DNA from 4 places in the Streptomyces anthophorae genome. Region 3 is predicted to be linked to each of the others. Evidence: riboswitches for the same ligand, from Rfam matches in the RefSeq annotation. Region 3 holds a riboswitch; each other region holds the start of a gene.
What was found. Region 3 has a riboswitch for cobalamin ahead of metE (5-methyltetrahydropteroyltriglutamate--homocysteine S-methyltransferase). Riboswitches for the same ligand answer to the same signal wherever they lie in the genome.
Positions count from the first base shown of each region.

Region 1: linked by a shared signal. The riboswitch ahead of ACNYS0_RS40295 ((2Fe-2S) ferredoxin domain-containing protein) and the one ahead of metE (5-methyltetrahydropteroyltriglutamate--homocysteine S-methyltransferase) in region 3 are both predicted to bind cobalamin.
Region 2: linked by a shared signal. The riboswitch ahead of ACNYS0_RS14975 (ribonucleoside-diphosphate reductase subunit alpha) and the one ahead of metE (5-methyltetrahydropteroyltriglutamate--homocysteine S-methyltransferase) in region 3 are both predicted to bind cobalamin.
Region 4: linked by a shared signal. The riboswitch ahead of ACNYS0_RS41055 (ABC transporter substrate-binding protein) and the one ahead of metE (5-methyltetrahydropteroyltriglutamate--homocysteine S-methyltransferase) in region 3 are both predicted to bind cobalamin.

Region 1 covers NZ_JBLWQQ010000001.1:8,828,832-8,836,047, forward strand. Annotated here, with positions in the region: gene ACNYS0_RS40285 (hypothetical protein) at 1-618, shown strand, start outside; gene ACNYS0_RS40290 (PepSY-associated TM helix domain-containing protein) at 793-2,220, shown strand; cobalamin riboswitch at 2,319-2,441, shown strand; gene ACNYS0_RS40295 ((2Fe-2S) ferredoxin domain-containing protein) at 2,503-2,892, shown strand; gene ACNYS0_RS40300 ((2Fe-2S)-binding protein) at 2,889-3,566, shown strand; gene ACNYS0_RS40305 (amidohydrolase family protein) at 3,686-4,876, shown strand; gene ACNYS0_RS40310 (hypothetical protein) at 4,895-5,080, opposite strand; gene ACNYS0_RS40315 (hypothetical protein) at 5,077-5,370, opposite strand; gene ACNYS0_RS40320 (haloacid dehalogenase type II) at 5,419-6,234, opposite strand; gene ACNYS0_RS40325 (LacI family DNA-binding transcriptional regulator) at 6,436-7,216, shown strand, end outside.
Region 2 covers NZ_JBLWQQ010000001.1:3,369,779-3,376,994, forward strand. Annotated here, with positions in the region: gene ACNYS0_RS14950 (carbon starvation CstA family protein) at 1-1,566, shown strand, start outside; gene ACNYS0_RS14955 (YbdD/YjiX family protein) at 1,535-1,738, shown strand; gene ACNYS0_RS14960 (DUF3311 domain-containing protein) at 1,865-2,128, shown strand; gene mctP (monocarboxylate uptake permease MctP) at 2,125-3,753, shown strand; gene ACNYS0_RS14970 (GNAT family N-acetyltransferase) at 3,857-4,348, shown strand; cobalamin riboswitch at 4,409-4,539, shown strand; gene ACNYS0_RS14975 (ribonucleoside-diphosphate reductase subunit alpha) at 4,667-7,018, shown strand; gene ACNYS0_RS14980 (ribonucleotide-diphosphate reductase subunit beta) at 7,018-7,216, shown strand, end outside.
Region 3 covers NZ_JBLWQQ010000001.1:1,286,191-1,293,406, forward strand. Annotated here, with positions in the region: gene ACNYS0_RS05685 (MFS transporter) at 1-187, opposite strand, end outside; gene ACNYS0_RS05690 (8-amino-7-oxononanoate synthase family protein) at 204-1,415, opposite strand; gene ACNYS0_RS05695 (3-hydroxybutyryl-CoA dehydrogenase) at 1,473-2,288, opposite strand; gene ACNYS0_RS05700 (helix-turn-helix transcriptional regulator) at 2,651-3,487, opposite strand; gene ACNYS0_RS05705 (restriction endonuclease) at 3,751-4,455, shown strand; gene ACNYS0_RS05710 (NUDIX domain-containing protein) at 4,488-4,910, opposite strand; cobalamin riboswitch at 4,989-5,214, shown strand; gene metE (5-methyltetrahydropteroyltriglutamate--homocysteine S-methyltransferase) at 5,378-7,216, shown strand, end outside.
Region 4 covers NZ_JBLWQQ010000001.1:8,968,956-8,976,171, reverse strand. Annotated here, with positions in the region: gene ACNYS0_RS41070 (phosphoinositide-specific phospholipase C-related protein) at 1-1,123, shown strand, start outside; gene ACNYS0_RS41065 (hypothetical protein) at 1,368-2,012, shown strand; gene ACNYS0_RS41060 (class F sortase) at 2,125-2,787, shown strand; cobalamin riboswitch at 2,864-3,016, shown strand; gene ACNYS0_RS41055 (ABC transporter substrate-binding protein) at 3,071-4,126, shown strand; gene ACNYS0_RS41050 (FecCD family ABC transporter permease) at 4,201-5,214, shown strand; gene ACNYS0_RS41045 (ABC transporter ATP-binding protein) at 5,211-5,987, shown strand; gene ACNYS0_RS41040 (L-threonylcarbamoyladenylate synthase) at 5,989-6,609, opposite strand; gene ACNYS0_RS41035 (hypothetical protein) at 6,768-7,216, shown strand, end outside.

The DNA of each region.
Region 1 (7,216 bases), 7.5 Mb from region 3:
GCCGCCGGATTCGCGGCCACCGGTGGAGCGGTGTGTGTGACCGCAGGCCGTGAGCGCGGAGTCCTGCCGGTCGTGGGCCTGGCGGTGGCCGCGCAGGCGACGCTGCACCTCTTCTTCTCGTGGGCGCAGGTCATCGCGCACCCGGCCGCGCCGGGCGGTTCCGTCGCCGGGCAGTGGCTGGACCATGTGTTGTGCCGCGCGCCCATGGCGTCAATGGGGTCCATGAAGCCCGGGGGCGACATGCCCATGGGCTCCCTGCCGGCCGACGCGATGGGCGGCATGGACCCGACGGCCCCCGCGGGCGGCATGCACGACATGGCCCATGCCGGTCATGACATGGGCGGCATGTCTCCCACCGGCATGCTCCTGGCCCACCTGCTGGCCGCCGTGCTGAGCGGGCTCTGGCTGGCGTACGGCGAGCAGGCCGCGTTCCGCCTCGCGAGGTGCGTCGTCGGCCGGATCGTGGCTCCTCTGAGGCTCCTGTTCCGGATTCCGGCTCCGCCGCACCGCCCGCGTATCCACGTCCGCAGGACCCGGCGCGACCGCACGCCGCGCGAGCTGCTCCTCGCGGACCCCATCACCTCCAGGGGCCCACCCGCAGGGAACGCTGTCGCCTGACGACAGCCGGTTCACCCGAGGCTGCGCCGCACCCTCGGGCGCCGGCCGTGCGCACGCCCGGAGCGGGCCCGCGCGGCCGAGTCCCCTTGCAACGCACCGGATCCGGATGTGTCCAGGGCCGCCGCGGAGCGGCCCGCGCCCGGACTCCGTGCTGCCCGAACCTGGAGGACCACGTTGTCCCTCACCTCCGAGACGTCAGACACCTCTGACTCCCGCCCGGCAGAAGAAGGCCGGCACGCGCCGCCCGCCGACCGGTCGGCGTGGGCGTCACTTCGCCCGCTGGTGCTTCGACTGCACTTCTACGCCGGGGTGTTCGTCGCCCCGTTCCTGTTCGTCGCCGCGGTCACGGGCCTGCTCTACGCGGGCTCGTTCCAGGCCGAGAAGCTCGTGTACGCCCATGAGTTGAACGTCCCCGTGGGCACGTCCGAGCTGCCCATCGCCGAACAGGTCGCCGCCGCCCGCAAGGCCCATCCGGACGGAGACATCAGCGCCGTGCGGCCCTCGCCCGAGGCGGGCGCGACGACACGCGTCATGCTCTCCGGCGTCGCGGGCGTCGACGCCGACCACACGCTCGCGGTGTTCGTGGACCCGTACAACGGAGAGGTCCGCGGCGCCCTGGAACAGTACGGGTCGACCGGCGCGCTGCCCCTGCGCACCTGGATCGACGAGCTCCACCGCGACCTGCACCTCGGCCAAGTGGGCCGTCTCTACAGCGAGTTCGCGGCCAGCTGGATGTGGGTGATCGCGGGCGGCGGCCTCGTCCTCTGGTTCGGTCGGCGCCGCTCCCGTCGGGCAATCCGCGGGACGACCGGCCGCAGGCGCACCCTGTCGCTGCACGGGTCGGTGGGTGTCTGGGCGGCGCTCGGACTCTTCTTCCTGTCGGCGACGGGCCTGACCTGGTCGACGTACGCGGGCGCGAGCATCACCGATCTGCGTGCCGCGCTCGGCCAGACCACACCGACGGTCTCCGCGTCCGCGGCCCCGGCCTCCGGTGGTGAACACGCAGGGCACGGCATGGGCGGATCGGGTGCCCCGGCAGGTGACGGCGGCGTCGGCCTGAACGCGGTGCTGGAGGCGGCCCGCGCCGAAGGCCTCTCGAACCCGGTGGAGATCGTCCCGCCCGCCGACACCTCCTCGGCGTACACCGTGCAGCAGATCCAGCGGAGTTGGCCGGAGAAGCAGGACGCCGTCGCGGTCGACCCGGCGAGCGGTCAGGTCACGGACGTGGTGCGGTTCGCCGATTATCCGGTGCTCGCCAAGCTGTCCCGCTGGGGCATCGACCTGCACACCGGCAACCTGTTCGGGCTCGTGAACCAGATCGCCCTCGCCGCTCTCGCCCTGGCGGTGGTGCTCCTCATCGTGTGGGGGTACCGGATGTGGTGGCAGCGCGGGCGCGGTTCCGCCTTCGGGCGGCCGGTTCCGCGCGGGGCCTGGCAGCAGGTGCCGCCGTACGTCGTGGTGCCGGCGATGGTGGTGATCGCCGTGCTGGGCTACTTCGTGCCGCTGCTCGGCCTGCCGCTCGCGGCGTTCATGCTCTGCGACATCGTGCTCGGCGAGATCGCGTACAGGCGGGGCAGGCGCACGGACGCGCCCGTCGCCTGATGTAGACCGGTGGGTGCCCCGCCCCTGGTGCCGGAGTTGCCGACATCAGGGGCGGGGCCGGATGGCATGATGGCCGGGAACACGGGCGACGGCGGCCCGAGGAAACCGGTGCGAATCCGGTGCGGTACCGCCACTGTGATCGGCGAGCGGATCCCGGGAGGCCACTGCCCCGCGAGGGCGGGAAGGCCGGGACGAGCACGGACCCGAGAGCCAGGAGACTCACGTCGTCGCCCCCTCGAAGCGATCCGGGGCGGAACTCCCCGGCCAGAGGGAGGATGCTCCATGCCCCGACGACGACGCGCCGAAGTGCCGGCACCCGCGGCGGGCCGGGCGGTTCCGTGCCGCCTGGTCGTGTGCCGCGACTGCTGCTGCGGCACCGTCAAGGTCAGCGGCGACCACGCGGCACAGACGGCGCGGTTGCGGGAGATCGCCCCGCTGCGGATCTCCGAGTGCCTCGACGTCTGCGAACAGGCCAACGTCATCGTCGTACAGCCCTCCGCCGCCGGGCGTGCGGCCGGAGCGCGGCCGGTGTGGCTCGGCCTGGTCAACGACCGTGACGCCACCGAGGACATCGCGGAGTGGGTGCGGGCCGGCGGACCGGGAGTGGCACCGTGCCCGGAGATCCTGGAGTTCTACGTGATCAAGCCGCCGCGCCGGGCCTCGATCTCATGACCGCGGTGCCGTCGGAACAGGTCGCCGGGGCGCTGGACGACGTGGCAGCACGGCTCGGCGGCTTCTTCGCCCTCGACACGACGCCGGCGAGACAACCGGCCGGCACACCGCTCGTGCTCGCCGGCCTCGCCGAACGCGCCCAGGCCGTCAACGACCACTACGACACCGCCGCCGAACCCCGTATCGGCGCCTCCATCGCCCACTTGGGCCTCGCGGCACGCCTGTGGTCACCGGTCCTCGCCTGCGCGCTCGTCCACGGGATCGTGCCGACCATGAGCACGGTGGAGTGGTCGGGGGAGGGCTCGGCCCTCCGCCTGCCCGGACCCGAGGGACACCGCGCACCGGAGCCCCCGGCACTCGCCGACGCGGTGTACGCGGAGGTCGACCAGGTGCTGGAGCAGGTCGAGAGCGGCCTCACCATCAAGGTGGCGCCGCGCCTGCTGGCGGGCAACTCCGCCTCGGCGCTCGTCGGATCGGCGGCGCAACTGCTGCGGATCCGGCCGGACCTGCGTCCCGAACTCACGGGTCTGACAGGCGAGTTGCTGGAGACGGGCAGGCTGCGGGGAACGGGCCGGATCACCGGCCCGGGGCCGACGTTCCGCCGCCGCAGCTGCTGTCTCTTCTACCGGGCCCCGAACGGCGGCAAGTGCGGAGACTGCTGTCTGGCGGGATGACGACGACACGGTGGGGGAGGGGGCCGAATTGGCGCGTACAACCAGGAACTGCCCGCTCTTTCTGATGTCCTGCATGGCGACAGCCGTCGTTCTTCGCATGCGAGAGAGAGCCGCGATTCATGTTGATCACCGCCGCGCGTGTCCTGGCCGGACCTGATCGTCACGTCGTCGCCGACGGGGCGGTCCTCGTACGCGAGGGCGTTCTCGCCGCCGTCGGCCCGCGCGAAGAGGTCGAGCGCCGGGCGCGGCCCGACGAGCCGCGGCTCGACTTCCCGGCCGGGACGGTCCTCCCGGGCCTGATCGACGCCCACGTGCACCTCTGCTTCGACGCGGGATCGGACCCCGTGTCCACGCTCCAGGAACAGGACGACGAGGCGCTGTTCACCGAGATGGCGGTCCGGGCACGGCAGCTATTGGCCGTCGGCGTCACGACGGCCCGCGACCTCGGCGACCGCAACGGCCTCGCGGTGCGACTCGCGCAGCACATCGCACAGGGTTCGGCTGCCGGACCGCGGGTGGCCTCCGCGACGACACCCGTCACTCCGCCCGGCGGTCACTGCTGGTTCCTCGGCGGCGAGGCCTGCGGCCCCGACGAGGTCCGTCGGCTGGTGCGGGGCAACGCCGAGTCCGGCGCCCGGGTCATCAAGGTGATGGCGACCGGTGGCGGGCTCACCAAGGGTGGGGCCGCGAGCTGGGAGTCCCAGTTCTCCGAGGAGGAGCTGGCGGCGCTCGTCGACGAGGCGCACCGCGCGGGACTGCCGGTCGCCGCGCACGCGCACGGCGCGGACGGCATCACCGCCGCGGTCGCGGCGGGCGTCGACACCATCGAGCACTGCACGTGGATGACGGCCGACGGATTCGAGGTCCGCGAGGACGTGCTCGATCAGATCGTCCAGCAGAACATCTACGTCTGCCCCACGGTCAGCCCGAACTGGCGGATGCTGCCGAAGTTCTTCGGCGCAGAACGCGCCGAGGCCATGTTCGACGTGATCCGACGGATGGCGGAGGCCGGGGCCCGGCTGATCGCGGGCACCGACGCGGGCGTCCAGCGCGCCGGGTTCGACGGCCTGCCCGCCGCCCTCACGTTCTACGAGCACCTGGGCCTGCCCAACGACCGCGTCCTCGGGATGGCGACGACGGAGGCCGCTCTCGCGCTGGGCCTCGACGAGACCACCGGCCAACTCACCCCCGGCTACAGCGCGGACGTCCTGGTGGTGGACGGCGACCCGCTCGCGGATCTGGGCGCGCTGCGGTCGGTCGAGACCGTGATCGCGGCGGGCAAGCGGTACGAGGCGGGTACCAACACGTAGGAGAGGAAGGGGAGTTGTTCAGCTCCCCGCGCACGGGTTCTCGCCCTCGGCCAGTGGCCGGGTGTCGGCCGCGAGACAGGAGGAGTACACGCGGGAGGGCGTGGGGTGCGGCTCCGGTTCCGATGTCGCGGCCATGGTGATGGTCAACCCGGCAGCGACAGCGACCAGCACGGCGAAGCCGACAAGCCACACGGCGCGCGTCACCAGTCACCGCCGAAGTGATCGCTGAGCGCATCGTGGCAATCGTCCTCATCGGCGCTCCACATGTGCGAGAAGGCCACCACTCCGTCCCGCTTCCCGTCCCCTTCGTCCTTGGCCAACTGCTTCTCGACGGAGGCGATCAGCTCGGCGCACCGGGCACTGACCGGCTCCTCGGGCTGCGGGTCGGGCTTCGAGGAGGTGTTCAACGCGCAGGTGGCGGCGAGCCCGGCCGCGCACACCCCCGCCCATGTGGCAATCCAGGCGCGACGCCCGGTCGGTATCGGTCTTGGCACCCCGGCATCCTACGAGCTGGCTCCGTGCGGTTGCCGTGGAACCGAAGTTCACCCCGCAGGCGGCGCGAGGTGCCGGTCCGCGGTCCAGGGCCGGTCACCCATGAGCGTCGCCAACTGGACCAGATCTCCCGCCACCAGGTCCCAGTCCCCGTCGGGTGCCAGGTCCTTCGCCTGCGCGGGCCCGTACTCGGTGGGCCGCGCGATGAACGCGGTCCGAAGGCCCGCGTCCCGAGCGGCCCGCAGGTCTTCGTTGTGTGCCGCGGCGAGCATGACCTGTTCCGGACGGAGCCCGAGGAACGAGGCCGCCCGCTCGTAGGCCTCTCGCTGCGGTTTGTACGCGCGGGTGACGTCGGAGGCGACGATCACGTCCCAGGGGAGGCCCGCGTGTTTGGCCAGGCGGGTCAGGAGCGCGAGGTTGCCGTTGGACAGTGCTCCGACCGTGACGCCGCGGGCGAGTTGCGCCAGGCCAGGTGCCGAATCCGGCCAGGCGGGCAGCCGGTGCCACGCCTCGTTGAGCCACCTCAGCCCGACCTCGTCGAAGGCGGCGGGGTCAACTCCGTGCTCGGCGAGCACGATCCGCAGGTTCTCCGCGTGGAGGACGTCGAGCGGGGTGAAGTCCCGTTCGCCGGTGCGTACGGGTTCCATCGCCGGCTGGTAGAGCTCCCGCCAGCGCATGGCGAACGCCGTCCCGTCGAGCGCCAGCCCGTGACGTGCGGCGAAGTCGTCGACGGCGGCCGCGACCCCGGTCCGCCAGTCGACGACCGTGCCGAAGGTGTCGAACAGCACGGCCTCGACCTGTCGGAGTTGCCCCTCCACTGGAATCGACCCTTCGTAGGCGGCGCGGACGGCCGCGCGCGGCGGCACGAAAGATCAGGATGCTCTCCGGGTGCGGGCACGGTAAAGGCACACGTCGCGCGAGTGGCGCGAACCGTGGCACCCCGACGGCCCCGCCCGCGAGCGGCGCCTCCGTCGAACCCTTGCCCGCGGACCGGCCCGTATGCAATCTTGAAGTCATCCACTTCATGGAAACGTTTCCATGAAATCCACGAGGAAGTGGAGCCACGGATGGCCACCATCAAGGACGTCGCCGCGCGCGCCGGAGTCGCGCTCGGGACGGCGTCGCGCGTGCTCAGCGGGAGCAGCCAGACCTCGGCCGACTCGCGGCGGCGGGTGCTCGCGGCCGCCGCCGAGTTGGGCTACGTCGCCAACGGGCCCGCCCGCGCGCTGCGCCGTGCACGGACCGACGTGCTGGGGCTGCTCGTCTCGGACATCCGCAACCCGTTCTTCTCCGAACTGGCGCACGCCGCCGAGCAGGAGGCCCGCCGGCACGGCTACACCGTGCTGCTGGCCAACGCCAACGAGGACGCCGACCAGGCCGACGCCTACCTCCAGACCTTCGCCTCGCAGCGCATCGACGGACTGCTGTTCGCGCCGCAGAGCACCGTCTCGCCGCAGCTCGCAGCCACCTTCGCCTCCGGCCTCCCGCTCGTCTTCCTCAACCGCACCATCGACGGCATCGACGCGCCGATGTACGGGACGGACAACGCCCAGGGCGTCGGGCAGGTGCTCGACTGGCTGCGGCGGCGCGGGCATCGCGACGTCGCCTTCGTCGGCGGCCCCGACACCATCTCCACCGGCGCCGAACGACGCGCCGCCTACCTCGCGGGCCGCGAGCGGCACGGCATCAGCACCGACGACGCACTCCTGGACGCCGGCGACTTCCTCGCCGAAGGGGCCGCCAAGGCGATGCACCGGATCCTCGACCGCGGCGTCCCGTTCACCGCCGTCTTCGGCGCGAACGGCCCGACCACGCTCGGCGCCGTACGTGCGCTGCGCGAGCGGCTCG
Region 2 (7,216 bases), 2.1 Mb from region 3:
TGGGGCACCTTCTCCATCGCGATGACCATCCCGATCGCCCTGCTCATGGGCTTCTACCTGCGCGTGCTGCGCCCCGGACGGGTGTCCGAGGTGTCGCTGATCGGCGTCGCGCTGCTGCTGCTCGCGCTCGTCGCGGGCCGCTGGGTCGCCGAGTCCTCCTGGGCGGACACCTTCACGCTCGCGCCCTCGACGCTCGTGATCTGGATGGTGATCTACGGGTTCGTCGCCTCGGTGCTGCCGGTGTGGATGCTGCTCGCGCCGCGCGACTACCTGTCGACGTTCATGAAGCTCGGCACCATCGGGCTGCTCGCCATCGGTGTCGTCGTCGCGCTGCCGACCCTGAAGATGGACGCGGTCACCGACTTCGCCTCGCGCGGCGACGGGCCGGTCTTCGCGGGCTCGCTCTTCCCCTTCGTCTTCATCACCATCGCGTGCGGCGCGCTCTCCGGCTTCCACGCGCTGATCTCCTCCGGCACGACGCCGAAGATGATCCAGAAGGAGACGCAGGTCCGGATGATCGGCTACGGCTCCATGCTGATGGAGTCCTCGGTGGCCGTGATGGCGCTGGTCGCCGCCTCGATCATCGACCCCGGCCTGTACTTCGCGATGAACGCGCCCGCCGGGGTCATCGGCGACAGCGTGCAGTCCGCGTCCCAGGCCGTCGCGAACTTCGGGTACTCGATCTCACCCGCGGAACTCGCGCAGGCCGCGAAGAACGTCGAGGAGTCGAGCCTGCTGTCCCGTACGGGCGGCGCACCCACCCTCGCCGTCGGCGTATCGGAGATCTTCTCGCAGGTGACCGGGGGCGGCCTGCGCTCCTTCTGGTACCACTTCGCGATCATGTTCGAGGCGCTGTTCATCCTGACCGCGCTCGACGCGGGCACCCGCGTGGGCCGCTTCATGCTCCAGGACATGCTCGGCAACGTCTACAAGCCCTTCAGGAACATCAGCTGGAAGCCGGGCCTCCTCCTCACCAGCGCCGTCGTCGTCGGTCTGTGGGGCTACTTCCTGTGGGTCGGCGTGCACGAGCCGCTCGGCGGGATCAACCAGCTCTTCCCGATCTTCGGTATCTCCAACCAGCTCCTCGCCGCGGTCGCCCTCGCCGTCTGCACGACCCTGCTCGTGAAGTCGGGGCGGCTCAAGTGGGCCTGGATCACCGGGGTTCCGCTGATCTGGGACACCGTCGTGACGCTGACCGCCAGCTGGCAGAAGGTGTTCTCGTCCGATCCGCGCGTCGGCTTCTTCCAGCAGCGCTCGAACTACCAGGACGCCATCGACGCCGGGAAGGTGCTGCCGCCCGCGAAGACCATGGACGACATGCACACCGTGGTGACCAACTCCACGGTGGACGGCGTCCTTTCGGCCGCGCTCGCGCTCCTCATCGTCGTGGTGGTTCTCGACGCGCTGCGGGTATGCGTGAAGCACGTACGGAACCCGCAGTCGTCCAAGCTGAGCGAGGCGCCGTACGTCGAGTCCACGCTGGTGGCACCGGCCGGGCTCGTCCCCACGCAGGAAGAGAAGGCGGAGGCGCGCGATGCCGGCGTCGGCAGTGCTACGGGTGGCTAGGTATGTGCGGTGGTTCGTCCGGGAGTTGACGGACGAGAGCGCGTACGAGCGGTACGTGGCGCACGTCGGGGAGACCCACCCCGGTGCGCCCGTGCCGTCCCGGCGCGACTTCGAGCGCATGCGGACGGACCGGCAGGAAGCGGATCCCCGGCAGGGGTTCCGCTGCTGCTGAACGGGCCTTTGGGCACGTCCGTTATCCGGACGGGGGTTCCATAGATCAAGACTCTCGCTTAGATTTCCCGCACGTTAAGCATGAGATAAGTGGGATCTCTGATCAGCGAGGGGAACGGAACCGCGAATGTCCGATGCGCCTGAAGTGAAACAACCGGTGGTCACGCCGGTCCGCGTGATCATTGCACTCTGTCTGGTCGCACCGTTCGTCGCGATGCTCTGGGTCAGCTCGTACGCCAAGGTCGAACCGACCCTCATCGGCATCCCGTTCTTCTACTGGTACCAGATGCTCTGGGTGCTCATCTCGACCGCGCTCACGATGATCGCGTACAAGCTGTGGCAGCGCGACCAGCGCGCCCGTAAGGTCACTTCCGAAGGGACGGGCGCGTGAACGGCGGCGTCAACGGTGTCGCGCTCACCGTCTTCATCTTCTTCTTCGTGGCCGTCACGGTCATGGGCTTCCTCGCCGCGCGCTGGCGGAAGGCCGAGAACGAGGCTTCGCTGGACGAATGGGGCCTCGGCGGCCGCTCGTTCGGCACCTGGATCACCTGGTTCCTGCTCGGCGGCGACCTCTACACCGCGTACACCTTCGTCGCCGTCCCCGCGGCGATCTACGCGGCCGGCGCCGCCGGCTTCTTCGCGGTGCCCTACACGATCCTCGTGTACCCGCTGATCTTCACCTTCCTGCCGCGCCTGTGGTCGGTCTCGCACAAGCACGGCTACGTGACGACCTCCGACTTCGTGCGCGGCCGCTTCGGCTCCAAGGGGCTCTCGCTCGCGGTCGCGATCACCGGCATCCTCGCCACGATGCCGTACATCGCGCTCCAACTGGTCGGCATCCAGGCCGTCCTGGACGTGATGGGCGTCGGCGGCGGCGAGAACACCAACTGGTTCATCAAGGACCTGCCGCTGCTGCTCGCCTTCGGCGTGCTGGCCGCGTACACGTACTCCTCCGGCCTGCGGGCGCCCGCCCTGATCGCGTTCGTCAAGGACGGACTGATCTACCTCGTGATCGCGGTCGCCATCATCTACATCCCGATCAAGCTGGGCGGCTTCGAGCACATCTTCTCGGCGGCGGGCGACAAGTTCGACGCCGCGAACGAGGCGGCGGGCAAACCCGTCGCGGGACTCGCGCCGGGCTCCTCGGGCACGTGGACGTACGCGACGCTCGCGCTCGGCTCCGCCCTGGCGCTGTTCATGTACCCGCACTCGATCACGGCGACGCTGTCCTCCAAGAGCCGCAACGTGATCCGCCGCAACACCACGATCCTGCCGCTGTACTCGCTGATGCTCGGCCTGCTCGCGCTGCTCGGCTTCATGGCCATCGCGGCCGGGATCAAGGTGCAGAACGGGCAGTTGGCGATCCCGCAGCTCTTCGAGGACATGTTCCCCGACTGGTTCACGGGCGTCGCGTTCGCCGCCATCGGCATCGGCGCGCTGGTCCCCGCGGCCATCATGTCCATCGCCGCGGCGAACCTGTTCACGCGCAACATCTACAAGGACTTCATCAAGCCGGACGCGACGGCCGCGCAGGAGACCAAGGTCTCCAAGCTGGTGTCGCTGCTCGTGAAGGTGGGCGCGCTGGCCTTCGTCCTGACCATGGACAAGACCGTCGCGATCAACTTCCAGCTGCTCGGCGGCATCTGGATCCTCCAGACGTTCCCGGCGCTGGTCGGCGGCCTGTTCACGCGCTGGTTCCACCGCTGGGCGCTGCTCGCCGGCTGGGCCGTCGGCATGGTGTACGGCACGCTCGCCGCGTACGGTGTCGCGTCGCCGACGCAGAAGCACTTCGGCGGCTCGTCGGCGGAGATCCCCGGCATCGGCCAGATCGGCTACATCGGCATGACGGCGTTCGTCCTCAACGTCGTCGTCACCGTCGTCCTGACCTTCGTCCTCAAGGCGTTCAACGCCCCCGACGGCGTCGACGAGACGGCCCCCGAGGACTACACGGCCGACGCGGGCGACAAGGGCGTCCAGGTCGACCTGCCGAAGGTCGGCGCGGGCTCCGGCCACTAGTCACCCGTACGGACACCTCTCGGGCCCCTCCCTGATGGAGGGGCCCGAGGCATTTTCGGGAAAGCATTGCGACCACCGCCGCACGTCACGTAACCATGACGACGTGATCAGAACTGTGCGCCCCGAAGAGTACGCCGCCCTCGGCGAGTTGATTGCCCGCGCCTATCTCGGCAGCGGGCTCCTCGCGGACGGCGAGAACGACTGGTACGCCGCCGAGCTGCGCGACGTCGAGAAGCGCGCGCAGCAGGCCGAGGTCCTCGTCGCCGAGGGCCCGGAGGGCCGGATTCTCGGCGCCGTCACGTACGTCCCCACGCACGACCACCCGTACGCGGAGGTCTCGCGCCCCGGCGAGGCCGAGTTCCGGATGCTCGCGGTGGCGGTCGAGGCGCGGGGCAAGGGCGTCGGGGAGGCTCTCGTGAAGGCCGTGATCGAGCGGGCGCGGGCGGCCGGGAAGAAGGCCGTGGTGCTGTGCACGCAGCCCGTGGCGACGGCCTCGCACCGGCTCTACGAACGCCTCGGCTTCACCCGGACCCCGGAGCGCGACTGGGACCCGATCCCGGAAGTGACGCTGCGGGCGTACGAGTTGAAGCTCTAGCCGGTCCACTCCCGAACCGGGCCGACACAACATATGGGGCTGACGCGAAAGCCCGGCACAACATGTATGCTCGCTCTCGCTGTCACCGCAGGGGAATCCGGTGCGAATCCGGAACTGTCCCGCAACGGTGTGCGTAGGCGTACAAAAGCGCCCGCGCGAGTCCGATGACCTGTCGACGGCACGCCCGAGCCGTCCGGCCCGGGCGTCGACGACGTCCGGGCCTCGCGGAAAGGGCCGGTGGACGAGGGCCCGCCTTCGCGCGCCCGCGCTGCCACCTCCTCCCCGCAGGCCCCGAGCCGAGCGAGGGAGAGCCTCCACGTGACCATCGCGCCCGCCGAACCGGTCTCAGCCACCCCCGAGGACGGTCCGGGTGCAGCCCTGCTGCGCACCCTGACCGAGCTGACCGCCGACCTCCCCGACGCCGACCCCGGCCGGATCGCGGCCGCCGCGCTGCGCGGCCGCTCGGCGCGGGCCGATGAGGCCGAGCTGCGCGATCTCGCCACCGAGGCCGCGGCCGGGCTGATCTCCGAGGACCCGGCCTACTCCCGGCTCGCCGCCCGGCTGCTCGCCCGTGCCGTCGCCGCCGAGGCCGCCTCGCAGGGCGTCACGTCCTTCACCGAATCGGTCGCGGTCGGCCACCGCGAGGGCCTGATCGCGGACCGCACGGCCGAGTTCGTACGGGTGCACGCGGCGCGCCTCGACGCGCTCATCGACCTCGCGGGCGACGACCGCTTCGGCTACTTCGGCCTGCGCACCCTGCACAGCCGGTACCTGCTGCGCCACCCCATCACCCGGCACGTCATCGAGACCCCGCAGCACTTCATGCTGCGCGTGGCGGCGGGTCTGGCGGAGGACGACTCCCTGCGCGCGCTTCAGGAGGTGGAGGCTCTCTACGGCCTGATGAGCCGCCTCGACTACCTGCCCTCCTCCCCCACACTCTTCAACTCCGGCACCCGGCACCCCCAGATGTCGAGCTGCTACCTGCTCGACTCCCCGCTGGACGAGCTCGACTCGATCTACGACCGGTACCACCAGGTCGCCCGCCTCTCGAAGCACGCGGGCGGCATCGGCCTCTCGTACTCCCGCATCCGCAGCCGCGGCTCGCTGATCCGCGGCACGAACGGGCACTCCAACGGCATCGTCCCGTTCCTGAAGACGCTGGACGCCTCGGTCGCCGCCGTGAACCAGGGCGGCCGCCGCAAGGGCGCCGCCGCGGTCTACCTGGAGACCTGGCACTCCGACATCGAGGAGTTCCTTGAGCTGCGCGACAACACCGGTGAGGACGCGCGCCGCACCCACAACCTGAACCTCGCGCACTGGATCCCGGACGAGTTCATGCGCCGGGTCAACGCGGACCAGCCGTGGTCGCTGTTCTCGCCGGCCGACGTGCCCGAGCTCGTCGACCTGTGGGGCGAGGAGTTCGACGCCGCGTACCGCAGGGCCGAGGCCGAGGGGAAGGCCCAGCGGACCATCCCGGCCCGCGATCTGTACGGCCGCATGATGCGCACCCTCGCGCAGACCGGCAACGGCTGGCTGACCTTCAAGGACGCCGCCAACCGCACCGCCAACCAGACGGCGGAGCCCGGCCACACGGTCCACTCCTCCAACCTCTGCACGGAGATCCTGGAGGTGACGGACGACGGGGAGACGGCCGTCTGCAACCTGGGGTCCGTGAACCTCGGCGCCCTCGTGGACGTCGAGGGCCGGGACATCGACTGGGAGCGCCTCGACGAGACGGTCCGCACGGCCGTCACGTTCCTCGACCGCGTCGTCGACATCAACTTCTACCCGACCGACCAGGCGGGCCGTTCCAACGCCCGCTGGCGCCCGGTGGGCCTGGGCGCGATGGGCCTCCAGGACGTCTTCTTCAAGCTGCGCCTGCCGTTCGACTCGGCCGAGGCGAAGGCCCTGTCCACGCGGATCCAGGAGCGCATCATGCTCGCCGCGTACGAGGCGTCCGCCGACCTCGCCGAGCGCAACGGGCCCCTCCCCGCCTGGGAGAAGACCCGCACGGCGCGCGGCGTGCTGCACCCCGACCACTACGACGTCCGGCTCACGTGGCCGGAGCGGTGGGCGGCGCTGCGCGAACGCATCGCGTCGGTCGGCATGCGCAACTCCCTCCTCCTGGCCATCGCCCCCACCGCCACGATCGCCTCCATCGCCGGCGTCTACGAGTGCATCGAGCCGCAGGTCTCCAACCTGTTCAAGCGCGAGACGCTGTCCGGCGAGTTCCTCCAGATCAACGGGTACCTGATCGACGAGCTGAAGAAGCTCGGCGTGTGGGACGCGCAGACCCGCGAGGCGCTGCGCGAGTCCAACGGCTCGGTGCAGGGCTTCACCTGGATCCCCGACGAGGTCCGTGCCCTGTACCGCACGGCGTGGGAGATCCCGCAGCGCGGCCTCATCGACATGGCGGCGGCCCGCACCCCGTTCCTCGACCAGGCCCAGTCCCTGAACCTCTTCATGGAGACGCCGACCATCGGCAAGCTCTCCTCGATGTACGCGTACGCCTGGAAGTCGGGCCTGAAGACGACGTACTACCTGCGCTCGCGTCCGGCGACGCGCATCGCGCGGGCGGCGGGCAACAGCACCGTCCCCGTACAGGCGGCCGACCCCGAGGCCGTCGCCTGCTCCCTGGAAAACCCCGAGTCCTGCGAGGCCTGCCAGTAATGACCACCCCTGCCGAGAAGAACCTGCTCGACCCGGGCTTCGAACTGACCCTGCGTCCCATGCGCTACCCGGACTTCTACGAGCGCTACCGCGACGCCATCAAGAACACGTGGACGGTGGAGGAGGTCGACCTCCACTCGGACGTCGCCGACCTCGCGAAGCTGTCGCCGGGCGAGCAGCACATGATCGGCCGCCTGG
Region 3 (7,216 bases):
AGGGCAGGTAGATGGTCGTGGCCATCTGCGCCATGAAGACGAGCAGGCAGCCGACCAGCATCGTGCGCCGCTCGGGCCTGGGCTGCGCCGGCTTGGGCTGCACCGGCTCGGCATGCACCGGCCCGTTCTGCACCGGCTCGGAGGCGGGTGTGTTCGGCGGTGTCCCGGCCGAAGTCGGGCGGGACATGCGAGTGTTCAGGTCCTCAGACATGCAGGTCTCGCAGTTCCTTGAGCTGCCGGGAGAAGTCCTCGATCTCGGCGGCGCTCATGTTCGCGCGGATCATCAGCCGCAGACCGGCCTTGCCGCGGGCGATGACGGGGAAGAAGATCGGGGAGGCGTAGTAGCCGCGCTGGAGCAGGGCCTGCGCGAGGCGGACGGTCGTGTCCTCGGAGCCGATGTCCACGAACCGGATCGGCAGTCCGTCACCGCTCAGCGCGGTCGGGACGAGGCTGTCGAAGAGGTCGACGTTCCGCTGGAGGCGGCGCTGGAGCGCGGGGAGTTCGTCGGAGCGGTGCAGCTCGACCGAGGCGAGGACGGAGCCGAGTCCGGCGGTGTTGATGCGCTGCGACCACATCAGCGGGCCGCCGTTGCGCAGGGCGATGTCGCGCCGCTCCCGCGAGCCCCTGGGGCCGAGGAAGATCGCGCCGCCCGAGGCGCCGAAGCCCTTGTTGAGCGACGTGATGATCAGCGTCCGGTCGTTGATCTGCCCCATGGCCTCCAGGACGGCTCCGCGTCCCCGCTCGCCGACCGTGGAGACCCCGTGGGCCTCGTCGAAGAACAGGAACAGGCCGTACTTCTCCTGCAACCGCAGGAGTTCCTGGACGGGCGCCATCCCGCCGGTGCTGTACACGCCGTCGGCGATGTAGGCGACCTGGGGATGCTGCTTGCAGAGGTCCTCGAGGGCCTCGATGTCGTTGTGCCGGATCGTGGTGAGCGGGGCCTCGTCCGCGACGTTCGGCTTCATGGCGTTGAGGCAGAAGTGCGCGTTCTTGTCGAAGACCATCAGCGGCGGCTCGCCGCCGGTGAGGAGGCCGGAGGCGAGCAGGGGCAGGCTCGCCCAGGCCGCCGCGGCGCAGGAGGCCACGGTCACGGCCTCCACGTCGAACAGTTCCGACATCGCGTCCTCGGCGTCCCGCAGCGCGCCGAAACGGATGCGCATGCGCGACGTCGAGGTGTTGAGGGCGCCTTCGGCCCGTACGGCGTCGATCGCACCCTGGACGAGCTTGGGGTGGGTGTCGAGGCCGAGGTAGGAGTACGAGGACATGTTGACGAACTCGTGGCCGTCGGCGAGCGAGCGGTGGTGTCCGTCGCCGAGGCCGGCCGCGACGATGTCGAACATGCCGGCCTGGGTGGTGGTCTCCCAGAAGTCGTGGCTTATCTTCGCCGATTTCTTCATGTTCATATACGCGTGCATGCGCAGTCTCCTGAAATCCTTGGAATGAATTGAGTGGCGTCCCGGGACGTCACGAAGTCACGCGTACGCGTAGAAGCCGCGGCCGGATTTCCTGCCGAGGAGGCCGGATTCCACCATGCGCGAGAGGAGTGACGGCGGAGCGTAAAGGGGCTCCTTGAATTCCTCGTACAGGGCGGTGGCGGTGGCCGCGACGACATCGAGGCCGATGAGGTCGCACAGCCGCAGGGGCCCCATGGGGTGCGCGCAGCCGCCTTCCATTCCGCGGTCGACGTGCTCGGCCGACGCGAAGCCGGACTCGACCATCCGGACGGCCGCGAGCAGGTACGGGACGAGCAGCGCGTTGACCACGAAGCCGCTGCGGTCCCCGGCGGTGATCGGGTCCTTCTCCAGCGTCCGGGCGACGAAGCCCTCCGCGCTCTCGATGACGCCCGGGGCGGTGAGCAGCGTCGGGATCAGCTCGACGAGCGGCATCGACACGACGGGGTTGAAGAAGTGCATCCCGATCACGCGGCCGGGGTGCGCCGTGGCCCGGGCCAGCCGGGTGATGGTGATCGCCGAGGTCGTCGAGGCCAGGATCGCGTCCGGCTCCACGACCTTGTCGAGCGTGGTGAACAGGTCGAGCTTGAGGGCCTCGTCCTCCGGAACGGCCTCGATCACGAGCCGGCAGTCGGCCAGGTCCGCCAGGTCGGTGGTGACGCGGACCCGGGACAGCGCGGCGTCGCGCTCCGCCCCGGAGAGCCGGCCCTTGGCGACCGCGCGGTCGAGGGACTTCGCGAGCCGCCGGGGCGCGGAGGCCAGCGAGGACTCCCGGGACACGGCGAGCCGGACGTCCAGACCGCGCAGGGCACAGAGCTCGACGATGCCGCCGCCCATGGTGCCCGAACCGACCACGCCGACGGGGTGGCCGGAGAGAGCGGGGCGCACCGCGCGTGTCGCCTTCTCGGCTTCATCGGCTTCCTCGGCCGCGTTGCCGACGGGCCCCTGGGGCGGGGCGATGTCCCAGACACCGTGCCCCAGGAATGACTTCTCGAATTCTGCGAACGCCCGCACTACTGCTCTCCGGATTCTCTTGAAACCGGATGGCTCGAACCGCCCCGGCCTCTCAAGAAAACCGGCAGGCAACTTCGCCCGTCAATGCCTGCCGACCGGCAAAGATCTGCCGGTGCGAATCTGGGCCGACCGGCAAATCTTTGCCGGTCGACGGCTATTGATTTCGAGCTTTTGGCGACGTGTAATCAGTTCTCGTCGGCCCGGGTCGGCGCGACGTCGGCGAGGGCGACGAAGCGCAGTCCCGGGTGGCGGGCGGGCAGCAGCACCTGCGCCTCCACCTCGAACTCCGCGGGCGCGATGTGCGGAAGGCGCAGCCGGAAGCGGTGGCCGTCCCGGTTGCCGACGATGCAGGTGCGCTCGGTCCACATCCGCCCGCAGACGGGGTCCTGGAGGACCTCGTGGAGCAGCTCCGCGAGCCCCGGCTCGTCCGGGCGCTCGGCCATGGAGTAGCGGAGCATGGCCAGATACATGTACGCGTGCTGCTGCCAGTCGACCAGCTGCTCGCGGGCCTCCTGCGTGGTCAGCCCCCACCGGATGAGGTTGGCGGGCCTGTCGAGCACCCACGGGAACCACTCGGCCATGGCGCCGTTGTATCCGACGACGTCCCAGCGGGCGTCGGTCACGTAGGTGGGGCGCGGCATCTGCTGGTCGACCAGCTGCTGGAGAGCGGTCAGGTCCGCCGGGGCGTGCGAGCGGTTCGCGTACGGGGTGCCGCCGAAGGCGTGGAAGTGCAGCGCCGCGCGTTCGTCCGCGTCGAGGCTGAGGGTGTCCGCCAGCCGGGACAGCACGCCTGCGTCCAGGCGCGGGATGGTGCCGCGCTCCAGGTCCCGGTACCAGCGCTCGCTCATGCCGATCTCGGTGGCCACCTCCACCTGGGACAACGGGCCGCCGAGGCCGCGCCGCTGCCCGGCCCGGACCCGCCAGCTCCGCAGCAGGAGGGCGAGCCCCGTCACCCCCGTGGCGACCGCCCCACCGGATTCCCGTCCCGATACGGGCCCGGTAACGACCATCTTGTCCCCCATGTAGCACTTTTCCGTACGCTGTTGCAGAGGCGGTGATGTTACCGGGTACCGCGAGGCACTCAGTGCCATCGCCGGGTGACAAGCCGCCCGGCCGTCCCCGGGAGGACCCGGTCTGGCCTGATCCCCGCTTACGTGATCACCGCACGCCGGGTTTCCTGAGTGTTTGTCGGTGGTGGCTGCGAGCATGGGCAGTTCGGCGGGGAGCTGCTTCAGGGGGAGGCCGCGATGCCATGGTTCAGTGCGTACGCACGCAAGGATGAGCGGTGACGCGGCGCCCGCCGGCCCGGCGGCCGAGGCGGAGGCGGCGTCCCACCAAGCGGCAGCAGCGGCAACAGGCGCGGCTCACGGCGTTGCTCGCGGGTGCGGCCGTGTCGGTGACGCTCTTCGTCGCGGCCGTCAACTGGCTGCTCGTGCACTGGTGGCTGCTGGTCGTGCTCACCGTGGTGGCCGTGCTCGCGGGCGCGGGCCTGCTGTACCGGCGTCGACAGCGGGCCCTGTGGGAGCGGACCCGTCGACAGGGACTGCGTTACGGGCTGCCCCAGTTGGACGCGCTGCACCACCGCGACTTCGAGTACGCGGTACGGGACCTGATGCGCAGGGACGGCTGCGCGGACGCGCAACAGATCGGTGGCGCCGGGGACAACGGCGCGGACGTCCTCGCCACCGACCCGCTGGGCCGCACGTGGGTGATCCAGTGCAAGCACCGCCGGAACGGGGAGCGGGGCTCCGCGGTGGGCACGCCGGATCTGCAACGGGTCAACGGGACGGCCCGTCAGCTGTACGGCGCGGACGTGGTCCTGGTCGTCACGAACGGACGCTTCTCCACGCGCTGCGCGCCGCTGGCCCGCCGGCTGCACATGCACCTGGCGGACCGCTCGACGCTGGCGACCTGGGCGGCCGGCTCGCGCCCCTTGTGGGAGCTGCTCCCGAGGATCCCACCGCCGCGCCGCTCCACCCCGCTCAGCTGAACCGGCCGCGGCGGCGAACTACGTACGACGTGTCATGCATGGCCCGGGACGGCCGGTTCCATCCTTCCCAACTCCCGCAGCAGCGGCAGCAGATGGTGTTCGACGGCGGGGGCGAGCCTGAGGTCCGGATCCCGTCCGTCGGTCCAGCGCAGGGCGGACAGCTCGGCCGCGGGTACCGGATCGCCGATCAGTGTCGTGGCGAAGACCGTCAGGTGCATCGGAACGCCCTCCAGGGCAGCCCGCTCCTCCACCACGGCGAGCGGTTCGAGCCGGCCCGGCTCGACACCGAGTTCCTCGCGCAGCTCCCGTACCAGTGTCTCCTCCGGTTCCTCGCCCGGCTCGGGCTTGCCGCCGGGAACGAAGTAGACGTCCGGTGCCGCCTGTTTGCTGACGACGAGCAGCCGTCCGTTCTCGACGACGGCCGCCGCGACGACCTTCATGACCGTGTGATCCATCCCTGCATTGTGCAACGCCGTGTTCCATGTCACCGACCGGGTTCCGTGTCTCCTGGCCACCCTCCGGCACCGGCCCGTAGGGTGGGCGGTGCAGCTGGTTCGCCCCGTCAGCCAGGCGGGATGCGTCGCAAGAGGGAACCCGGTGGGAATCCGGGACTGCCCCGCAGCGGTGAGTGGGAACGACCGCCGTCACACGCACTGGGTCCGACAGACGGGACCTGGGAAGCGACGGCCAGTAGGTGTCCTCGTTCGTTCGAAGGACGTGCCCGCGAGTCCGAAGACCTGCCATCTGCCCGTGCTCGTACGACGCGTGCGCGGACATCCCGGTGACCTCGAGGGCGGGTCGGCGCACACATCCGGCGGACCACCGCGCCTCGCCCGCGCGAGGTCGCACCGCCGGTTCTGTCGCTCCTTCACGCGTTCCGGTCCTCGGGATCCATGGGATACGTCTCTCGAAGGAGAACTCCGTGACCACCAAGACCGCAGCCGCGACAGCACGGGCCACCGTGTACGGCTACCCGCGCCAGGGCCTCGGCCGGGAGCTCAAGAAGGCCGTCGAGGGGTACTGGAAGGGCCGCGTCACCGCCGACGCGCTGCGTGCCACCGCCTGCGAACTGCGCCGCACCAACCGCCGGGAACTCGTCGCGGCCGGCATCGACGAGGTCCCCACCGGTGACTTCTCGTACTACGACCACGTCCTGGACACCACGGTCATGGTGGGCGCGATCCCCGAGCGCCACCGTGCGGCCGTCGCGGCCGACGCCCTGGACGGGTACTTCGCGATGGCCCGCGGCACCCAGGACGTGGCGCCGCTGGAGATGACCAAGTGGTTCGACACCAACTACCACTACCTGGTGCCGGAGTTGGGCCCCGACACGGTGTTCGCCGCCGACTCCGCCAAGCAGGTCGCCGAGTTCAAGGAGGCCCGCGACGAGGGGCTCGCCGCCCGCCCGGTCCTGGTGGGCCCGGTCACGTACCTGCTGCTGTCGAAGCCCGCACCGGGCGTCCCCGCCGGCTTCGACCCGCTGACGCTCCTTGAGCGGCTGCTGCCGGTGTACGCGGAGGTGCTCGCGGACCTGCGGGCGGCCGGCGCCGAGTGGGTGCAGCTGGACGAGCCCGCCCTGGTCCAGGACCGCACCGCGGCCGACCTCGAAGCCGCCGAGCGGGCCTATCGCGCTCTCGGCACGGCAGGCGACCGGCCCAAGCTGCTCGTCGCGTCCTACTTCGACCGGCTCGGGGACGCCCTGCCGGTCCTCGCGAAGGCGCCGGTCGACGGCCTCGCCCTCGACTTCACCGAGGCGGCGGCCGCCAACGTCGACGCGCTCGCGTCGGTCGGCGGCCTGCCCGGCAAGCGTCTCGTCGCCGGTGTCGTCAATGGCCGCAACGTCTGGGTCAACGACCTGGAGAAGTCCCTCGCCGCACTCGGCACCCTCCTCGGCCTCGCCGACCGCGTCGACGTGGCCGCCTCCTGCTCCCTGCTGCACGTCCCGCTGGACGCCGCCCTGGAGCGCGACATCGACCCGCAGATCCGGCGCTGGCTCTCCTTCGCCCGCCAGAAGACCGCCGAGATCGCCACCCTGGCCAAGAGTCTGAGCCGCGGCACGGACGCGATCACCGCCGAGCTCTCGGTGAACCGCGCCGCCCTCTCCTCGCGCGCCGCCTCCCCCATCACCCGCGACCCTGCCGTGCGGGCCCGCACCGCCGCCGTCACCGACGCGGACACCCGGCGCAACCAGTCCTACGCCGAGCGGTCCGCCGCCCAGCGCGCCCACCTGGGCCTGCCGCTGCTGCCGACGACCACGATCGGCTCGTTCCCACAGACGGCCGAACTGCGCACGGCCCGCGCCGACTTGAGGGCCGGGCGCATCGACACCGAGGGCTACGAGGAGCGGATCAGGAGCGAGATCCGGGACGTCGTCGCCTTCCAGGAGAAGACCGGCATCGACGTGCTCGTGCACGGCGAGCCCGAACGCAACGACATGGTGCAGTACTTCGCCGAGCAGCTCACCGGATACCTCGCCACGCAGCACGGCTGGGTCCAGTCCTACGGCACCCGCTACGTGCGCCCGCCGGTGCTCGCCGGGGACATCTCCCGTCCCACGCCGATGACGGTGCGCTGGACGTCGTACGCGCAGTCGCTGTCCGCCCGCCCGGTCAAGGGCATGCTGACCGGCCCGGTCACCATGCTCGCCTGGTCCTTCGTCCGCGACGACCAGCCGCTCGGCGACACGGCGCGCCAGGTCGCGCTCGCCCTGCGCGACGAGGTCAACGACCTGGAGGCGAACGGCACTTCGATCATCCAGGTC
Region 4 (7,216 bases), 7.7 Mb from region 3:
GCGCGCCGCCGTGGGCCACCTCACCGGCACCGCGCTGTGGGCCGCGCTCGTCCCCGTGCTCGCGGGGGCGCTGCTCGCCGGTGTCGGCCTGCTCATGCGGACCGGGCTCGCGGGGCGGGCGCCGCGGGTGGCGCGCGAGCGGCTCGGATCGCCGCGGCGGGCGGTCGGCCTGGGGTTCGGCTCCGCGTGCGTGGCGGTCGCGGGAATGGTGCTGATGCCGCTGGCCGCCTCCCCTGCGGCGGCCCGCGAGTGCCAGGGCAGCACCGAGCTGTGCGACCGCCGTTACGACGAGGTCGCGTACCTGACCATGCACAACGCGATGTCGACGACCGCCGACCACTTCATCGGGCCCCTCCAGGACCCTCACATCAGCACGCAGCTGGACCACGGGGCGCGCGCCCTCCAACTGGACACCTATCGCTGGGAGACGCCCGAGGAGATCACCGGGCGCCTCGACGGCTCCGAGTTCACCGCCGAGCAGCAGGCACTGGTGCGGTCCGCGGTCAACCGGGTCAACCCGCCGCGCAAGGGTCTGTGGCTGTGCCACTCCGTGTGCCGGGCGGGGGCGATCCCGCTGGTGCCGACGCTGCGCGAGATCGGCGACTGGATGAAGGACCACCCCCATGACGTGGTCACCCTGATCGTCCAGGACGCGATCTCCGCCAAGGACACCCGAAGGGCCTTCAGGCAGGCCGGGTTGGACAAGCTGGTGCACCGGCCGGACGCCGACCCGGCGAAGCCGTGGCCGACGCTCGGCGAGATGATCGACAGCGGACGGCGTCTGGTGGTCTTCGCCGAGAAGGCGGACGACGCGGGCTCCTGGTACCGCAACTTCTACCGGTACGGCATGGAGACGCCGTTCGCCTTCCGCTCCCCCGACCAAATGAGCTGCGTCCCGCACCGCGGCGGCGACGACAAGCGGCTGTTCCTGCTCAACCACTTCATCACCAACAACGGCGGCAGCCGCATCGACGCGGGCGAGGTCAACGCCCGCCGGTACGTACTCGACCGGGCGCGCCGCTGCGAACGCGAGCGCGGCAGGCCGGTCAACTTCGTCGCGGTCGACTACTCGACGATCGGCGACGCGCAGGGAGCGGTGGACGCGCTCAATGCGGGCCGGTGAGGCGCTGCGCCGAGGAGTTGTCCAGTCGGGACGCTTGGAGCCCGTGTTCATGCCGGCAGGCGCCGTTCCGTCTACTGCCGGGCAACGCCCGCGCCGTCGGCGCTCCCCTGCGAGTGGGTGCCCCCAACGGGTGACAAGCCCGGCGTGTCCACGGGGCCGAACGCCGCGGTCGTGCACGGGACGTTGCAGTCTGCCCGGAAAGCAACGATTACGAACGGATGATCCGACTATCGTAAGGAACCGCATGGTGCCCAATATCGTCCGGGACCGCCGCCGCACCGGGATCCTCGGAGCGGTCGCCCTGACCATCGGCCTGGCCGCCGTTCCAGTCTCCCAGGCCCTGGCCGCTCCAGGCGACAACGGCGACATCAAGGTCCACAGCGCGGACACCCCGGTGGGCGACGAACGGGACGAGCCCCAGGTGTGCGAGTTCTACCTGGACGCCTTCGACTTCGATGGAGTGAAGGCCGTCTACTGGCAGATCGATGAGATTCCGCCCACTGGGAACGACACGGTCAGCCAAGGCGTACTGCGCGTCAACGACGACGGTTCGGCGCACACCGCCACGATGTCGCTGCCGGACGGTCACTACGGGGTGACTTGGCGGTGGGCCACCGAGAGCGGGCAGGCCAAGTCCAAGAACTTCAAGGTGGACTGCGGCGACAATCCTTCGCCGTCGCCGACTCCCGACCCGACGAAGACTCCGACCCCCGACCCCACGCAGTCCCCGACTCCCGACCCCACGAAGTCCCCAGCTCCCGACCCCACGAACACTCCTGACACGCCAGATGGCTCCGACACACCGGGCCGCGGCGATCAGGGAAGCCATCCTGTCGGCGGGGTCGACGCGGGTGGAGGCGGCCTGAGCCGCCCCGGATCCGCAGGCTGACCGAGGCCGCCCGGTGAAGCGATCCACCCCGAGTCCGGGTGGTGCCGGGTCCCGCAACACGCAGGACCCGGCACCAGCCGAACCAGGTTCAACGTCCGCCACACAGAGGCTGGTGCGGCCCACCGCACTGCTCCTCGCCCTGCTCATCATTACGGTGACGGGCTGGTCGCAGATGACGGGCTCGCAGAGCGAGCCCCCCGGCGAGCGGGGCGCGGCCTCACATGCACAGTCCCGGAGTGGGAGTACCGCCGCGCAGGGGAACTCCCGTTCCGGCACCACGCGGACTGTCCCGACCCGCATTGTCATCCCTTCCATCGGAGTCGACGCCCCCCTGGTGGCCATCGGCCTCGATCATCTGCGACGCCTGGAACCACCCCCACTCGACCGCCCCGACATCGCGGGCTGGTACAGCGGTGCGCCCGTCCCGGGGCAGAACGGAACATCGGTGGCCGTCGGCCACCTCGACACCCGCAAGGGTCCTGCCGTCTTCGCGCGCCTGAGCCGGCTTCGCCCCGGAGCCCGGATCGATGTCGCCCGCAGCGACGGAAACGTCGCACGCTTCGAGGTCGACAAGGTTCGCAGCTACGCCAAGAGGTCCTTCCCCACCCGAGAGGTTTACGACTCCACCGGACGCCCCGAGCTGCGCACCATTACCTGCGCCGGCGCGTATGGGGCCGACACCGGATACCGCGACAATCTGGTGGTGTACTCCCATCTCGTCGGACAGCTCTCCCACCCATCGGCGCGCTCCCGCCCGGGCCCGCCCCCTCCTTGAACCGACAGTCAAGTCCGTGAGCGAGTGATGCCCGGGACGGGACGCGTGATAGCTTCGCTGAGCCAGTCTTACCTTTGTGTGTTTTTCTACGCACACGGGTCAGGGAATCCGGTGCGAACCCGGAACTGACGCGCAGCGGTGAGGGTGACGGGCGGAGCCACTGCCACTGGGCCGGCACATCGGCCTGGGAAGGCGCTTCGCGCGGACGACCCCGAGTCCGAAGACCTGCTGGCGGCCTCCAGCGCCGCGTGGCGTGGGGGCGGACCGTAGGCCGGCTCCGCGTATGAGCCCTGGACGCGAAGGAACCTCCGTGCTGTTCGCACGTCAACTCCGCCGATGCGCCCCGCTGTTGGCGCTCACCCTGCTGCTGGCCGGGTGCGGCACGACCGCCGCCACCCGGGACGATGCCGCGAGCGGCGACGGTGTCACGCTCGACAACTGCGGCGAGAAGGTGCGGGTCGAGCACGCCCCGCGCCGCGCCGTCGCCCTCGACCAGGGCTCCGCCGAGATCATGCTCTCGCTCGGCCTGGAGGACCGGATGGTCGGCACCGGCACCTGGACCGACCCGGTACTGAAGAACCTGGCGAAGGCCAACGCGAAGGTGCCGCGCCTGGCCGACCGCTACCCGTCGTTCGAGAAGGTCCTCGGCACCGAGCCGGACTTCGCCGCGGCCTCGTTCACGTACACCCTCGGCAAGGGCGGCGTGGCGCCGCGCGCGGAGTTCGAGAAGCTCGGCGTACCCACGTACCTCTCCCCCAGCGACTGCGCGGGCAAGGACAACGGCGGCGACGGGGACGGGGTGCGGACCAAGGCCCTGGGGCTCGACGTCGTGTACGGCGAGATCCGCGACCTGGCGCGCGTCTTCCACGTGCAGAAGCGCGGCGAGAAGCTGATCGACACGCTCAAGTCCCGCGTCCGCACGGCCACTTCGGGTGTCGACGCGCACGGCGTCGACGTCCTGTACTGGTTCGCCAACTCCGACTCGCCCTACATGGCGGGCTGTTGCGGCGCGCCCGGCGTCGTCACCAAGGAGCTCGGGGCGCGCAATGTCTTCGACGACACGCGTGCGGAGTGGCCGCAGGTCAACTGGGAGACGGTCGCGGACCGCGATCCCGACGTCCTCGTCATCGGCGACCTGACGCGCCGCTCGCAGTCGGCGGAGTCGGCCGCGCAGAAGATCAAGTTCCTGGAGTCGAATCCCGTCACCCAGCACATGACCGCCGTGAAGAAGAAGCGGTACGTGCGCCTGAGCGGGCAGGCCATGAACCCGACGATCCGGACGGTCGACGGCGTGGAGCGCGTGGCCGCGGGGCTGCGCCGCTTCGGGCTCGCCCGGTGACGGCCCGGCCGGTCACAGCTCGCACGGTCGCGGCTCCCCCGGCGACGGCGGCGCATCCGCCGGCCTCGCCCCGGATCACCCTGCGCGCCACGCTCGTCTGGGCGGCCGCCGTGGCCGCGCTGTGCGCCTCCGTCGCCTTCGCGATCACCATCGGCCCCGCGCAGATCCAGGTCGGGGACGTGTGGGCGGCGGTCGGCGACCGGATCGGCCTCGGGACCTCGGACCTCTCTCCGATCCGGGACGGCATCGTATGGAACCTGCGCCTGCCGCGGACGCTGCTCGCGGCGGTGTGCGGCGCCGGGCTCGCGGTGTGCGGCACGGTGCTCCAGGCGCTGCTGCGCAACCCGCTGGCCGATCCGTTCGTGCTCGGTGTCTCCTCGGGCGCTTCGACCGGGGCCGTGCTCGTCGTCGTCCTCGGCCTCGGCGGGGGCGCCGTCTCGGTGTCCGGCGGCGCGTTCGCCGGCGCCGTCTGTTCGTTCGCCCTGGTGCTGGTGCTCAGTCACACGCTGGGCGGCAGCACGGACCGGGTGGTGCTGTGCGGGGTCGCGGCGATGCAGCTGTTCTCGGCGCTGACCTCGTTCGTCGTGCTGACATCCGCCGACGCGGAGACGACGCGCGGGGTGCTGTTCTGGCTGCTCGGCTCGCTCAGCGGGGTCGGCTGGACCGAGGTGTGGCTGTGCCTGGCCGTGCTCGCCGTGGCGCTCGTGGTGTGTCTGGCGTACGGGCGCACGCTCGACGCGTTCGCCTTCGGCGCGGAGGCGGCGGCCGCGCTCGGCGTCCGGGTGGGCCGTACCCGGATCGTGCTGCTGTGCGTGACGGCGCTGCTCACGGCGGCGCTGGTGAGCGCGGCGGGGGCGATCGGCTTCGTCGGCCTGGTGCTTCCGCACGCGGCGCGCGCCCTGGTGGGTCCGGGGCACACCCGGCTGCTGCCGGTGACGGCGCTCGCGGGTGCGGTGTTCCTGGTGTGGGTGGACACGGTGGCGCGGACGGTGCTCGAACCGCAGGAGGTTCCGGTGGGTGTGGTGACATCGCTGATCGGTGTGCCGGCGTTCGTGCTGGTGCTCTACCGCCAGCGGGGTGTGCGATGACGGCGGGGCTGCGCGCGGAGCGTGTGTCGTGGTCGCCGGGCGGCGCGCTGGTGCTCGACGGGGTGTCCGTGACGCCGGAGCCCGGCACCGTCACCGGCGTCCTCGGCCCCAACGGCTCGGGCAAGTCCACGCTGCTGCGCATGCTCGCCGGGGTGCTGGCGCCGACCGCCGGCCTGGTCACGCTCGACGGCGACCCGCTCGCCTCGGTGGGCCGCAGGCAGGCCGCGCGGCGCATCGCCATGGTTCAGCAACAGGCCGACGCGCAGGTCGAGTTGACCGTCGCCGACGTCGTACGCCTGGGCCGGGTCCCGCACCGCCGCGCCTGGCAGCCCGCGTCGGCGGCCGACGAGGCGGCCGTGCGCGAGGCCCTGGAGCGCAGCGGTCTCGCCGACCGGGCACACCGGCTGTGGCACACCCTGTCCGGCGGCGAACGCCAGCGCGTCCAGATCGCGCGGGCGCTGGCGCAGGAGCCGCGCGAGCTGCTCCTGGACGAGCCGACGAACCACCTGGACATCCAGCACCAGCTCGAGCTGCTCGACCTGATCGGCACGCTGGGCATCACGTCCGTCGTCGCCCTGCACGACCTGAACCTCGCCGCCACGTACTGCGCGCGGGTCGTCGTGCTGCGCGAGGGCCGGGTGGTGGCGGCCGGCGAGCCGGGCGAGGTCCTGACCGAGGAGCTGATCGCCGAGGTGTACGGGGTGCGCGCCGAGGTCACCCGCCCCGGCGCCCGCCCGCACATCCGCTATCTGGGCACGACGGCGGGGCCCTAGGTCACTCGAAGCGCTCGACGTCCCCGGCCCCGCGCCGCACGATCTCGGCCTCGCCGCCGGAGAAGTCGATGACCGTGGTGGGCACCGTGCCGCAGTCGCCGGAGTCCACGACGGCGTCGACCTGGTGGTCGAGCTGCTCCTTGATCTCCCAGCCCTGCGTCAGCGGCTCCTCCTCGCCGGGCAGCAGCAGCGTGCTGGAGAGCAGCGGCTCGCCGAGCTCGGCGAGCAGGGCCTGCGTCACCACGTGGTCGGGGATGCGCACACCCACCGTCTTCTTCTTCGGGTGCTGAAGCTGGCGCGGCACCTCGCGGGTCGCGGGCAGGATGAAGGTGTAACTGCCGGGCGTGGCCGCCTTGATGGCGCGGAACACGTCGTTGTCGATCTGGACGAACTTGCCCAGCTGGGCGAAGTCCTGGCAGACCAGCGTGAAGTGGTGCCGGTCGTCGAGCTGCCGGATCGAGCGGATCCGGTCGACCCCCGCCCGGTTGCCGAGCCGGCAGCCGAGCGCGTAGCAGGAGTCCGTGGGGTAGGCGACGAGCGCGCTGTCGCGGATGCCGTCGGCGATCGCGGAGATCAGGCGCGCTTGCGGGTTTGCTGGGTGCACGTCGTAGTACCTGGCCATTCGGCGAGCGTACGGGATCGGACGCGCCACGCCGGGGTACACGGAGGGCGAATCGGGCGCACACGCGCGACAATCCCGACACCGGCCCACCCTGCCCTGGCCACGGCGCGTCCTCGGACCCATACTGGTCGCGCCCCGATCACTCACAGAACGACTCCATGGCGAAGAAGAACTCAACCCCGACACCCGTCCCCGACACCGTGTGGCTCGGACGCGGACGCCACCTCGGGCCCGAGCCCGAGCGCGACGTCCGGCGCAACCTGATCGCCCTCAAGGCGGCGGGTGTGCTCGACGACTTCCTCGACCTCGACCCCGAGGACGCGGCGCGCTCCACGGTGCTGCATCCGCGCGAGCCGGAGGCCGGTCCAGGACCCGGCGCCCGCCGGGTGTTCGAGGCACGGTGGCGCGTCGCCGACAACGTCACCGTGCGCGGCCAGCTCACGACGTACGACCCGGACTCCCGCGCCAAGGGCTCCGAGGGCGTCACCTGGGTCCTCGCCGCGGAGGCGGAGCGGCCCTGGGAGCTGTCCTGGCCGTCGCCCGCTCCGATGTTCTGGCCGGACAGCGAGCGGGTGCCGTGGGACCACGACACGGTGGCGGGGCTGCG